3 regions of the Shinella sp. HY16 genome follow, and region 1 is predicted to be linked to each of the others. Evidence: predicted binding sites of a transcription regulator. Region 1 holds the regulator's gene; each other region holds the start of a gene.
What was found. The regulator PhoB, encoded in region 1, activates phosphate uptake and scavenging genes when phosphate is short. The targets are predictions, from matches to a motif close to TGTCATNNANCTGTCAT.
Positions count from the first base shown of each region.

Region 1 (4,435 bases):
GGGCTGCGGCAAGTCGACCTTCCTGCGCACGCTGAACCGCATGAACGACACGATCGACGGTTGCCGCGTCACCGGTCGCATCACGCTCGATACGGACGATATCTACGATCCGAACATCGACGTCGTGGAGCTGCGTGCCCGCGTCGGCATGGTCTTCCAGAAGCCGAACCCGTTCCCGAAGTCGATCTACGAGAACGTCGCTTATGGCCCGCGTATCCACGGTCTCGCCAAGGGGAAGGCCGACATGGACGCCATCGTCGAGCAGAGCCTTCAGAAGGCCGGCCTGTGGAACGAGGTGAAGGATCGCCTGCATGAAGGCGGCACGGGCCTTTCCGGCGGCCAGCAGCAGCGCCTCTGCATCGCCCGCGCCGTCGCCGTCAGCCCGGAAGTCATCCTCATGGACGAGCCCTGCTCGGCGCTCGACCCGATCGCGACCGCCAAGGTCGAGGAACTGATCCATGAACTGCGCGCGAACTTCACCATCGTCATCGTGACGCACTCGATGCAGCAGGCGGCCCGCGTCTCGCAGCGCACCGCCATGTTCCACCTCGGCAACCTCGTCGAGGAGAACGACACCGACAAGATGTTCACCAACCCGGATGACCAGCGCACGCAGGACTACATCATGGGCCGCTTCGGCTGACGCCTTCGTCGCCGAGCATCCCTGGAACCCGAGCGCATTAAGGACTGAGCCATGTCATCGAGCCACATCGTCTCCATCTACGACGAAGAACTGAAATACCTCTCCCGCCGCATCTCCGAAATGGGCGGCACCGCCGAGCAGATGGTCGCCGATTCCGTCCGCGCTCTCGTCACGACCGACGCGGCGCTGGCCCAGAAGGTGATCTCCGAGGACGTCATCCTTGATACGGCAGAGCGCCAGATCAACGACAAGGCGATCGTCACCATCGCCAAGCGCCAGCCGATGGCGGCGGACCTGCGCGAAATCATGGGCGCGATCCGTATCGCGGCCGAACTGGAGCGCGTCGGCGATCTCGGAAAGAACACCGCCAAGCGCGTCATCGCCGTCCAGAGCTCGGGCATGCCCCGCAAGCTGGCCCGCGGCTTGGAGCATCTCGCCGAGCTCGCGCTGATGCAGCTCAAGGAAGTGCTCGACGTCTATGCCACCCGCTCGATCGAGAAGGCCAAGGCGATCCGCGAGCGCGACGACGAGATCGATGCGATCTATACCTCGCTGTTCCGCGAACTCCTGACCTACATGATGGAAGACCCGCGCAACATCACGCCCTGCACGCATCTCCTGTTCTGCGCCAAGAACATCGAGCGCATCGGCGACCACGCGACCAACATCGCCGAAACCATCTACTACATGGCAACAGGCTCGCAGCCGGAAGGTGAGCGTCCGAAGGACGATACCTCGACCTCCGTCGTCGCGGCCGATGTCGCCGACGCGTCCGAGTAAAGAGCAAGGTTCAACTCCATGGTGCCCAGAATTGCCGTCGTGGAAGACGAGGAGGCCCTGAGCGTTCTCCTCCGTTACAATCTGGAAGCGGAAGGTTTCGAGGTCGATACGATCCTGAACGGTGACGAGGCCGAGATGCGCTTGCAGGAGCGCATGCCGGATCTCCTCATCCTCGACTGGATGCTTCCGGGCGTTTCCGGCATCGAGCTGTGCCGACGCCTGCGCCAGCGCCCGGAAACCGAACGTCTGCCGATCATCATGCTGACGGCGCGCGGCGAGGAGAGCGAGCGCGTGCGCGGGCTTGCCACCGGTGCGGACGACTATGTCGTCAAGCCCTTCTCGACGCCGGAACTGGTTGCCCGCGTGCGGGCGATGCTGCGCCGTGCCAAGCCCGAGGTTGTCTCGACGGTGCTGCGCTGCGGCGACATCGAGCTCGACCGCGAGACGCACCGCGTCCATCGTCGCACCCGCGAGGTCCGCCTTGGCCCGACGGAGTTCCGCCTTCTGGAGTTCCTGATGACCTCGCCCGGCCGCGTCTTCTCGCGCTCGCAACTTCTCGACGGGGTCTGGGGCCATGACATTTATGTCGACGAGCGCACCGTCGACGTGCATGTCGGGCGTCTGCGGAAGGCGCTCAACTTCGCCAACATGCAGGACGTCATCCGCACGGTCCGCGGCGCCGGCTATTCGCTGGAAACCTGAGCGAACGGAATTCCTCCCAAGGACGGAAATGGGCCCTCAGGGGCCTGTTTGCGTTTTGGGGGAATAGTAGAGGCACCACCATCTCAAACGAAAACGGACCCTTTCGGGTCCGCATCGCATTTTCTGCCGTGGTAGATGTTATCGCATCCGGCGGCGCTCGGCCGAGGGCTGGTAGGCGAGGCGCTGGTGGTAGGTGCAGTAGGGCGAATTGTCGGGGGACTCGTTGCCGCAGAAGTGGAAGTCGTCGTTGAGCGGGTCTCCGATCGGCCACTTGCAGGTGCGCTCGGTGAGCTGGGTCAGCTCGAGACGACGCGACATCGGTACGACCACGTTGTTGCGGTTGGCCGGAACCGGAAGGGTCTCGGCCTGCATTTCGAAATCGGCGTCGATCTCTTCCTTGACAATGGCGTTGCCGGCCGGACGGGCGACCGGGCGGGCGGCGACGGGACGGGCAGCGAAGTTCGACGGACGCGGCGTCGCCGGAGCCGGACGCTTGGCGCGTGTCGCGGTCTGGGTGCCGCCGGCCTTGGCGCGACCGGGCAGATTCAGCCGGTGCACCTTGCCGATGACGGCATTGCGGCTGACGCCGCCGAGCTGCGCCGCGATCTGGCTCGCGCTCAGGCCCTCGCTCCAGAGCTTCTTGAGTTTCTCGACGCGCTCGTCTGTCCAGTTCATGTTTTTGTCTCCGCTCGGCGTTCAGGATGCGGGAATCCCTCGTCGTGCTCCGGACGGGTCCGGAACCTGAACGCCCTAACTCTCTTGCTGACTAGTTCCGCCGCATGCAGTCTAGTAATTGGTCTTTAACCTAGAGACCGGTGGACTCTGTGACAAGAGTCGCCGGAATCCGGGCGAATCGATTTCGGAGTTTTCCCCAACTTGCTGGTCGGGTGTGACTCGATAGAGACACCTTCCATGCGCGTCGCGAATCCTCACCTTGCGGGATGTTCAGCGCCATTTCGGGTGCGATTTTGTTGACATCCCAACATGAAATGCTGATAGTGCGGCATGCCGCCGAAAGGCGGCTTTTGGTTTTTCTGAGGCTTGGAAAAGTCAAGTTGCATTTCTGTTTTTCCGCATCTCTTTTCGGAGGATCCACGCATGGCCGATGTCGCGCCGCTCTATGAAACCTACATGCGTGCGCCGCTCCGGTTCACGCGCGGGGAGGGCGTGTGGCTGACCACCGAAGATGGCGAGCGATATCTCGATTTTGCCGCCGGTGTTGCCGTCAACTCGCTCGGCCATGCGCATCCTCATCTCGTCGCCGCGCTGAAGGAGCAGGCCGACAAGGTCTGGCACCTGTCGAACCTCTATGAGGTTCCGGGCCAGGAAAGCCTCGGCAGCCGGCTGACGCAGGCCACGTTCGCCGACAAGGTGTTCTTCACCAATTCAGGTGCAGAGGCGCTGGAATGTGCGATCAAGACCGCCCGGCGCTACCATTTTGCCAAGGGCCATCCCGGCAAGTACCACATCATCACCTTCGAGGGTGCCTTCCACGGGCGCACGATCGCGACGATCGCCGCCGGCGGTCAGGAAAAATACATCGAGGGCTTCGGCCCCAAGGCGCCGGGCTTTCTCAAGGTCCCCTTCGGCGACATCACGGCCGTCAAGGACGCGATCACCGAGGAAACGGCCGGTATCCTGATCGAGCCGGTGCAGGGCGAGGGCGGGCTGCGCCCGGTGTCGAAGGAGTTCATGCAGGAGCTGCGCCAGCTCTGTGACGAATACGGCCTGCTGCTCATCCTCGATGAGGTGCAGACCGGCGTCGGTCGCACGGGGCGGCTCTTCGCTCACGAATGGGCAGGGGTCGCGCCTGACATCATGGCGATTGCCAAGGGTATCGGCGGCGGTTTCCCGCTCGGTGCCTGCCTTGCCACGAACGAGGCGGCGGCCGGCATGGTTGCCGGTACGCACGGCTCTACCTATGGCGGCAACCCGCTTGCCATGGCCGTCGGCAACGCCGTGTTGGACGTGGTGCTGGAAGACGGCTTTCTCGAGCATGTGCGTGATGTCGCGCTCGTCTTCCGCCAGGGGCTGGCCGCGCTGAAGGATCGCTTCCCCGATGTCATCGAGGATGTCCGCGGCGAGGGCCTGATGCTCGGCATCAAGGCAAAAATCCCGGTCGCCGATCTCCTGAAGGGCGTGCGGGCGGAAAACCTGCTTGCCGTGCCGGCCGGCGACAATGTGCTGCGACTGCTGCCGCCGTTGACCGTGACCGCGGAGGAAGCGCGCGAGGGGCTTGCCCGCATCGAGCGCGCTGCGGAAAAACTCACGGCTGCCAAGGCCGCATAGGCCTGCAGCGCCGTGCGTCGT
Region 1 is NZ_JAHYXL010000001.1:109,573-114,007, forward strand. Features, by position in the region: gene pstB (phosphate ABC transporter ATP-binding protein PstB) at 1-643, shown strand, start outside; gene phoU (phosphate signaling complex protein PhoU) at 695-1,423, shown strand; gene phoB (phosphate regulon transcriptional regulator PhoB) at 1,442-2,125, shown strand; gene K0P03_RS00540 (GcrA family cell cycle regulator) at 2,264-2,800, opposite strand; gene K0P03_RS00545 (aspartate aminotransferase family protein) at 3,224-4,414, shown strand.

Region 2 (4,435 bases), 3.5 Mb from region 1:
TCGAAAAGGCCGGCGCTCATATGATCGCGGTCAAGGATATGGCCGGTCTCCTGAAGCCGGCGGCCGCGCGCGTGCTCTTCAAGGCGCTGCGCGAGGCAACGGACCTGCCGATCCATTTCCATACCCACGACACGTCGGGTATCGCGGCCGCGACCGTGCTTGCGGCCGTCGAAGCCGGTGCCGACGTGGTGGATGCGGCGATGGACGCACTGTCCGGCAACACGTCCCAGCCTTGCCTCGGCTCGATCGTCGAGGCGTTGAAGGGGTCCGAACGGGATCCGGGCCTTGATCCGGAATGGATCCGTCGCATTTCCTTCTACTGGGAGGCCGTCCGCTTCCAGTACGCTGCCTTTGAAAGCGACCTCAAGGGGCCGGCCTCGGAAGTCTACCTGCACGAGATGCCGGGCGGCCAGTTCACCAATCTCAAGGAACAGGCGCGCTCGCTCGGCCTCGAGACCAAGTGGCACCGTGTCGCCCAGGCCTATGCCGACGCCAACCAGATGTTCGGCGACATCGTCAAGGTGACGCCGTCGTCCAAGGTGGTCGGCGACATGGCGCTGATGATGGTCAGCCAGGATCTCACCGTGGCCGACGTGGAAAACCCGGCAAAAGACATCGCCTTCCCGGATTCCGTCGTCTCCATGCTGAAGGGCGACCTCGGCCAGCCCCCGGGCGGCTGGCCGGCAGGCCTCCAGAAGAAGGCGTTGAAGGGCGAGGCGGCCTATACGGCCGTGCCCGGCTCGCTGCTGCCGGCCGCCGATCTCGATGCCGAGCGCAAGGCGATCGAAGACAAGCTGGAGCGCAAGGTCGACGATTTCGAGTTCGCCTCCTATCTGATGTATCCGAAGGTCTTCACCGACTACGCAACGGCCGCCGACATGTACGGTCCGGTCAGCGTGCTGCCGACGCCGGCCTATTTCTACGGGCTTGCGCCGGGTGAGGAGCTCCAGCCGGAAATCGAGAAGGGCAAGTCCCTCGTCATTCTGCACCAGGCGAGGAGCGAGCCGGACGCGCAGGGCATGGTCAAGGTGTTCTTCGAGCTGAACGGCCAGCCGCGCCTCATCAAGGTGCCGGATCGCAACCGCGCCGCCACCTCGGCCGTGCGCCGCAAGGCCGATACCGCCAATGCCGCACACCTCGGCGCGCCGATGCCCGGCGTCATCTCGACGGTCTCGGTTTCGGCCGGTCAGTCGGTCAAGGCCGGTGACGTGCTGCTCTCCATCGAGGCGATGAAGATGGAAACGGCGCTGCATGCGGAAAAGGACGGCACGATTTCCGAGGTTCTGGTGCGCGCCGGCGACCAGATCGATGCCAAGGACCTTTTGATCGTCTACGGCGCCTGACCGGCGGTGTGAGGATGTAAAATCGAGAAAGGATGTGGGATGGGCGCTCCATTCCACATCCTTCTCTTGTTTTCAGGCCGTTTCGGACGCAAAACCGGCGCTCGCTTTTTCTGAAATCGCCTTCGAGACCTTGAGGCTTCCATGAGCTTCGTCATCCGCACCGCCGCCCTCGGCGATATTTCCGCCTTCACCGAAATCTACCGCGAATCCGTGCTGAACGGGGTGGCGAGCTACGAGATCGACCCGCCGTCGCTCGACGAGATGGAAGTTCGATTCAAGGCGATCACCGACAGGGGCTATCCCTACATCGTTGCGGTGGAGCAGACCGGCCTCATCCTCGGTTATGCCTATGCGTCGGCCTTCCGCACGCGGCCGGCCTATCGCTGGCTGGTCGAGGATTCGGTCTATCTGGCGCCGGAAGCACGCGGCAAGGGCGTCGGCAAGGCGCTGCTGGCCGAACTGATCCGCCGCTGCACGGAGCTCGGCTTCCGGCAGATGGTGGCGGTCATCGGTGGGGCGCACCCCGCCTCCATCGCCGTGCACAGCGCGGCGGGTTTCGTGCATAGCGGTCACATGACGGCAACCGGCTTCAAGCACGGGCGCTGGCTCGACACGGTCTTCATGCAGCGCGCGCTCGGCGACGGTGCGCAAACCGAGCCCTCGGCGGCGGTTTTTCCGGGAACGATGGCGTAAGGCTTCACGTCTCGACGAGACGGAGCACCTTGTCGAAGACCTTCAGCACCTGTTTCAGCTCATGGCCGCGCTTCAGGATGGTGCCGTGCGTGTTGATGACGCTGTAGGCACCCTGCTTGGCAGCGAGCTTGGGGTTCTTCTCGATGCGGTAGAGCGGCATTTCGCCGGAACGCTTGAAGACAGAGAACACCGCCCTGTCGCGCAGATGGTCGATGGCATAATCCCGCCACTCTCCCTCGCCGACCATGCGGCCGTAGACCCAGAGGATTGCGTCGAGCTCGCGTCGATGGAAGGTCACCGGCAGCGGGTCCCTGCCGTTTCGATAGTCCAGCAGGTCGACCACGACGTTGGAAGCCTGCAAATCCGGCTGGTCGGTCATCGAATCTCCGCGCTTGGTGCATGACGGCTCGATGACAGTGTGCCTGAGCGGTGTCGAAATGCAAGGCGGCTGGTCGATCCGGGCGGTTTCGCAAAAATCCGTCTCGCCGCAATTCAGACAAACAGACGCCCAAATTACAGGAGAGAGTTCGCCGGTCGCAGCTTGTACCGGCCCGCTGCCTTGTGCGGGAAGCCGGCGCGGTACGGGCGGCGTCTGTCGAAGTCGCCCTGTATTCCGTTGCCGGTGACTTCGTCCAGGTCCGGTCCGTCTTTCTTCGAACCCTCAAGCCCCAAGCCCCTCGAAGAAGCCGGACCGGACCTCCCCTGAAACGCTTGCGCGCTCCAGGTTGTTCGTTTTTCCCAAACTGTTTCCGCAAAGCAGCCCGCAGGCGCTGCGCCCTATGCGGATGTTATCGCGTAGCCTTGTCGCCGGTCAGCACCGTCGCGCCCAGGATGGCGCCGGGCGTATCGGCCGTGCGCATGCGCTGGAGCAGCACGGCGCAGCCGCCGGACTTCTTTTTCTTCTTCAGCATGTCGGCAGGCAGGACCAGGTTGGTCTCCTTGCCCTCCCACATGCCGATCGTCTCCATGTCGGTGACGGCGTGCCAGTAGTTCACGGTCTTGCCGCGGTTCTCGCCCTTGTCGATGTTGATCGTGCGCTCGCGCTCGAAATAGGCGATGACGATGTTGGCCTTGCCTTCGCCGGGGCCGACGCGGATGCGCAGTTCGTCGTTCTTCACCTCGACATCGACAGGCACTTCGAGGCCCTTGCTCTCGCCGGGCATGGCGCTGATCCGCGAGCGGATGCCGGTGATGTCGGCGCCGTTGATGTGCTCGCGGCCGTTCAGCACGGCTTGCGGCGTGTAGACGCCGTTGCGGCCGAACATGCGGGCATAGGCATATTGCCGGTCGGTATTGTCCTTGGAGGCGAGCGTGTCGGCCCAGCCGAGATAGTTCCAGTAGTCGACATGGTAGGAGAGCGCGACCACCTCGCCCTCGCGCGCCAGCGTCTCCAGCGCCTTGTCGGCGGGCGGGCAGGACGAGCACCCCTGGCTGGTGAACAGCTCGACGACACCCTTGGGACGAATGGTCTCCCCGGCATGGGCAGCGTCAATGCCGGCTCCCAGCATCAGCAGGATCGCCAGACAGTGCGATATATGCGGTCTCGGCATGATCATTTCCAGTGGAGCGCCGGCAATGGCCAGCCTTTTGAGCCCGTCATACGCGCTTGCCGCTTCAACAGGAAGTCACGATGGAGTGAGCTTCATAGCTGAGAAAAATGCTCCGGAAAATAGAAATGCCGGGGTTTGCAACCCCGGCATGAGACTGTTGATCAAGTCCGCCCAACCTCCCCTCCGTCATGGTCGGGCTTGACCCGGCCATCCACAGCCGCAGATGCCGCATGGATCCTCGGGTTAAACCCGAGGATGACGGCGGCGGGTGGGGCACTGAAACCGTTCAAGCTGCGAGGTCTCTCAGGACGGTTTGCAGGATACCGCCGTTGTTCATGTATGTGACCTCGTCGAGGGTATCGATACGGCAGAGGAGGGGGACGTTTTTCACGGTGCCGTCGGCATAGGTGATGGTTGCGATCTTCTTCTCGCGCGGCTTGATGTCGCCTTCCAGGCCCTCGATGGTGACGGTCTCGTCGCCCTTGAGGTCGAGGGAGGCCCAGGTCGTGCCGTCCTCGAAGACGAAGGGCACGATGCCCATGCCGACGAGGTTGGAGCGGTGGATGCGCTCGAAGGACTGGGCGATCACGGCCTTGACGCCGAGAAGGTTGGTGCCCTTGGCCGCCCAGTCGCGCGAGGAACCGTTGCCGTATTCGACGCCCGCGAAGATGACGAGCGGAACGCCCTCCTGCTTGTATTTCATCGCCGCGTCGTAGATCGACATCTCTTCCCTGGAGGGATAGTGGATCGTGTAGCCACCCTCCTTGCCGTTCGGGCCGAGCATGTGGTTGCGGATGCGGATATTGGCGAAGGTGCCGCGCATCATCACCTCGTGATTGCCGCGCCGCG
Region 2 is NZ_JAHYXL010000001.1:3,627,425-3,631,859, reverse strand. Features, by position in the region: gene pyc (pyruvate carboxylase) at 1-1,343, shown strand, start outside; gene K0P03_RS17870 (GNAT family N-acetyltransferase) at 1,485-2,036, shown strand; gene K0P03_RS17865 (DUF2794 domain-containing protein) at 2,041-2,415, opposite strand; gene K0P03_RS17860 (DUF1223 domain-containing protein) at 2,825-3,544, opposite strand; gene acnA (aconitate hydratase AcnA) at 3,873-4,435, opposite strand, start outside.
Region 2: a site for PhoB is predicted at 2,436-2,452, ahead of K0P03_RS17865 (DUF2794 domain-containing protein). Genes of this name have one in related genera too.

Region 3 (4,435 bases), on a different contig from region 1:
CAGCGTTTCGATAGGTTGACCCGGGCGGGCGATGCCGGTCATTTCGAGGAGATGAAGGGCCCGCTCGCGATCGGTCGGCTTCAGGCGCCGGGCAAGCCGTATCGGCAGCACGACATTCTCGTAGGCCGAAAGGCCGGGAAAAAGGTGGAAATCCTGCATCACGAGGCCGATATTGGCAGCGCGGAAGGCATCACACCGACCTGTGGACAGGCGGCTGATCTCCATCTCTCCCCAGCGGACACAGCCCTTCGTCGCGGGTTCCAGCCCGGTGACAACATTGACCAGCGTGCTCTTGCCCGACCCTGAAGCGCCGGTGATCGCGAGCCCGCCGCCGGCGGGAAGGTGCAGCTTTTCGATGGTGAGTACCGGCGTAGCCAGGCCGGGAAAGCGCATCTCCAGGTCGGCAATATCGAGCGCGAGCATCGTCAGACCGTATCGAATGCGGCACCGCGCAGGCGGAGCTGGCTGACGAAGCCGGTTTCGGGATCGACCCACGACCCGTATTCCAGCATACCCTGTGCCTCGATCGGCGCATTGTACTGCACGAAGGTCTGCCGCTCGGCGAGATAGACGACGAGGATATTGTCCGGCCAGTCGGCATCGGAGGAGCAGAAGGGGCAGAGCGACATTGGAATTTCGGTAAGCACGAAGAAGTTCGCCTCGGCCTTCAGCGGCGGCGCCATGAAGCCCTTCACGGCCACCTGCTGCCCGGAGAGCCGTTTGACCTTGTCCGAGAATTCGAGACCGAGGACGCCGAAACGCTTGTAGAGCTCGCCAAAGCCGAGCGTTTCGCCGGCCATGGCGATGCGGGGGAGGGCAAGCATGGGCAAGGCCGCGAGCGTCAAGAGCAGGCCCCGCCTTTCGAGCGACACAGGGTCTGTCTTCGTCATGACCAGGCTTCCTTCTTTCATCTGTAAGGTTGTGGACAGGCGGCGCGGGCCGCCTGTCCACAAGACGCCACTCAATCCTTCGGCACGCCGAGGGCAAAGGCGTCGGCCAGCACGCGATAGACGTCGCTCTGTTCCATGTAGCCGCGGAACCCTTCGGAGCCCGGACCGGCGGCCTGCAGCACGACGTCATCGACCGCATGCACGCCCGTGTCGTCTTCCTTCGGGATGTTGCCCGGGACGAAGACCGCGCCGGGCACGTCCTTGTAGGCTTCGTTGGCGACATATTCCTTCGCCTCGTTCTGCACGGCCGGGACGAAGGGGCCGTCGAGCTTCGGGCGGAAGGTCTCGTAGTGATCCGGCCCGTTGTTGGCGGCCAGGAACAGGCGGCGCGAGACGTCGATGCGATCAGGATAGCCGTCGCCGTCCTTGTCCTCGTAGTTCGGGAAGCCGGCGCTGTCATAGGTGCCGACCTTTTCGCGCATCTCTTCGCCGGGCTTCTCGTCGTCGACCGTGCCGATGATGGCGACTCCATGCGTGTGGTCACCGGTCACGATGATCAGCGTGTCCGGGTTCTTCTCGGCGAACTCGCGGGCGATACCCACGGCCTTGTCGAACTCGATCGTTTCGACGAGAGCGCGATCCCAGTCGAGTGGATGGCTCATCTTGTCGACGGAGGCGGCCTCCACCATCAGGAAGAAGCCCTCCGGGTTCTTCGAGAGCTTGTCGAGTGCGGTCTTGGTCATGTCGACGAGGCCGGGCTGGTTCGGGAACTTGTCGACCGTGCCCTTCTTGAGGAATTCGCGATCGAGCGTCACGTCCAGATTGCCCGTGTGGAACAGGCCAAGCAGGCGCTCCTGGTTCGAACCGGCGGCCGCGTCAAGCTCGGCCTTGTCGGTTGCGATTGCATAATCGGCATTACGGAACTCAGCGATGTAGTCCTTGTCGTCCTTGCGCTTGGAGCCCGGCACGTCCTTCGAGAGGAAATAGGCCGAGCCGCCGCCGAGCAGCACGTCCGGCTTGACGTCGAGCATCATGCCGACGATATCGGCCTTGTCGGCCCGCTTGCGGGTATGCGCGACGAGTGCAGCGGGTGTCGCGTCCTCTACCTCCGAAGTGGTGACGATGCCGATGGATTTCTTGGTGTTCCGACGCAGGGCCTCGGCAATGGTCTCGACCTTCGGATCGTCGAGGCTGGCCGGCGTGCGGTCGGCGTAGACGCCGAGCGCGTTGACGCGCGACTTGTGGCCGGTCATGTAGGCCGACATGGTGTTGGCGCTGTCGGTGGCGATCGAATGGGTGGAAGACGTGCCGATGAAGGCGACGGGCGGGATGTCGTCCATTGCCAGGCGGCCGTTCGCCTTGCCCTCGGTCATGCCCTTGGACATGATGCGTGCACCGGTCCGATGCGCGACGGAGAGGCCGTCGGCGATCAGGAAGATGATGTTCTTCGCCTTCGGCTGGGCGACAGTCTCATAGACATCCCAGTTGACCGACTGCGTTTCGCTGCCGGCGGAAACCTCGACCTTGTACGCGCCGGCCGTGCCGATTGCGAGATCGCGCAGGATGAGCGCCGACCCCAGCACCTTGTCCTCAGCGCCCTTCTCTTCCGCGACGAATTCGGCGGCCTTGCCGAAAATCTCCGCATAATCCTTGCCGTTGACCGTGACCTTGACGTCTTCCGGCTTCACCACGGCATCGAATTCGACCTTGAAATCGAACGGCGAGCCGATGAGGATCGTCGCCCGGTCGATGGGATAGACGGTTGCAGCGTTTGCGGCGCCGGCCAGGAACGTTGCCGATGCCAGGGCGAGGATGAGTTTGCGCATGGGAGAACCTCTCTTGAGCGGTGCGTTGCCTCCCAGCGCATAGAAAGCGAGCATGACAGGCGTATTACACCGCGGTGACCATGCTGTGACCAAAGTGCCTGCATCGGGCTTTCAGCCAATCGACGGATGGAAGACGGGCCGATAGCCGGCACCAAGCGCCAGGACCGTCGATGGCGGGGTCAGCAGGGCGTCCGCCTTGCCGAGGTGTTGCGGCGGCGCGTAGCCTTCGACTGTCCAGCGATGGGCAAGACCGCCACGAAGCGTGTAGGCGTGCCCGGCTGCCGCAAGGACGACCCCATCGGGAAGCTTTGCCAGCGGCCCGGCGATCGGATGCAGGCGCTTGCGTCGGCGGTCCAGGCGCTCACCGTGCAGGACCGCGTCCATCGTGCCCGCGGAGGGCAGCGTCTCGCCTTTCGCGGTTGCCCAGCATGCCTGGAAGTGCAATGCGGATCCCCGCCGGCAGAAAAAGCAGGGCCGATGGCCGGCGGCAAGTGCGACCGCCTCGTCGAGGAAGAACAGTTCGGTCCAGCTCCGTCCCCCCATGACCGGCCGCCGGCGATCCTGAAAATCACAGAGGCAGATGAGCCAGGCCTTCGACGTCCAGCGCTTCGAAAGCAGTGTCTTCGTCGCCGGATCGTGAAGGATGCCCCGATTGCCGGTAAAGAGGCCCCGCTGCGGCAGCGCGACGATCTCGCCAAAGGGCGTGACGCGGTTTTGAAGAGGCATGGCGCTCCATCTCGCTCGAATGACGGTGCCCTACCCTATCCTCAAGCGCAATGCCGCGTCTCCCTTCCTCTCGCCGAGGGCGAATCTGGTGTGGGCGAAGTATCGTCCGGTGAAGTGGCCGTCTTCGAGTGCCCGCATCGGCGGGTTTAGGATGGACCAGGAAGACGGGAGTTCCGCCGGGTTCACAACAGGTCGAGATAAGTCGCAAGCGCCCGGGCCGCCGCCGCGCCTGCGCGGTTGGCGCCGATGGTCGAGGCGGAGGGGCCATAGCCGACGAGATGGATGCGCGGGTCCTTCTCCACCTGCGTGGCGAGGCGCCCGGTCATGACGATCCCGCCGTTCTCCCCGCGCAGCTGCAGGGGCGCGAGATGGTCGAGTGCACTGCGAAAGCCGGTTGCCCAGAGGATGACATCGGCCTTCTGCTCCGCGCCATCCGGCCAGCGCACCCCCTGCGCGGTGATCTCGCTGAACATGGGCAGGCGTTCCAGAGCGCCCCGCGCGGCGGCGGCCCGCAGCGCGGGTGTCCAGGGAATGCCGGTGACGGAGACGACGGAGCCCGGGACCAGGCCGTTGCGCACCTTGTCCTCGACGATGGCGACGGCTGCGCGGCCGTCTTCCGGCGTGAACGGCGTCTCGCGAAACTGCGGTTCACGGCGCGTGACCCAGCTTGTCGTCGTGACCTTGGAGATTTCGTCGAGATGCTGGAGTGCGGAAATGCCGCTGCCGACGATGATGACATGCTGGCCCGCAAATTCCTCGGCTGTGTGGTAGTCACGCGAATGAAGCTGTCTGCCCTGGAACAACGCGGCACCGGGATAGTCGGGGATTTGCGGGTTCTCCCAGGTTCCGGTGGCGTTGATGAGGCCACGCGCGGAGAAGGCTTCGCGATCCGTCTCCACCCGCAGCCTTTCGAAACGGTCGCAGGCCACCTTGACCGTGACCGGGCGGTAGATGGGCAACCGGAAGCGTTCTTCGTAGGCGGCGAAATAGTCG
Region 3 is NZ_JAHYXL010000002.1:875,199-879,633, reverse strand. Features, by position in the region: gene K0P03_RS24580 (ABC transporter ATP-binding protein) at 1-423, opposite strand, end outside; gene K0P03_RS24575 (hypothetical protein) at 426-890, opposite strand; gene K0P03_RS24570 (alkaline phosphatase) at 962-2,716, opposite strand; gene K0P03_RS24565 (hypothetical protein) at 2,828-3,442, opposite strand; gene K0P03_RS24560 (FAD-dependent oxidoreductase) at 3,625-4,435, opposite strand, start outside.
Region 3: a site for PhoB is predicted at 2,769-2,785, ahead of K0P03_RS24570 (alkaline phosphatase). Genes of this name have one in related genera too.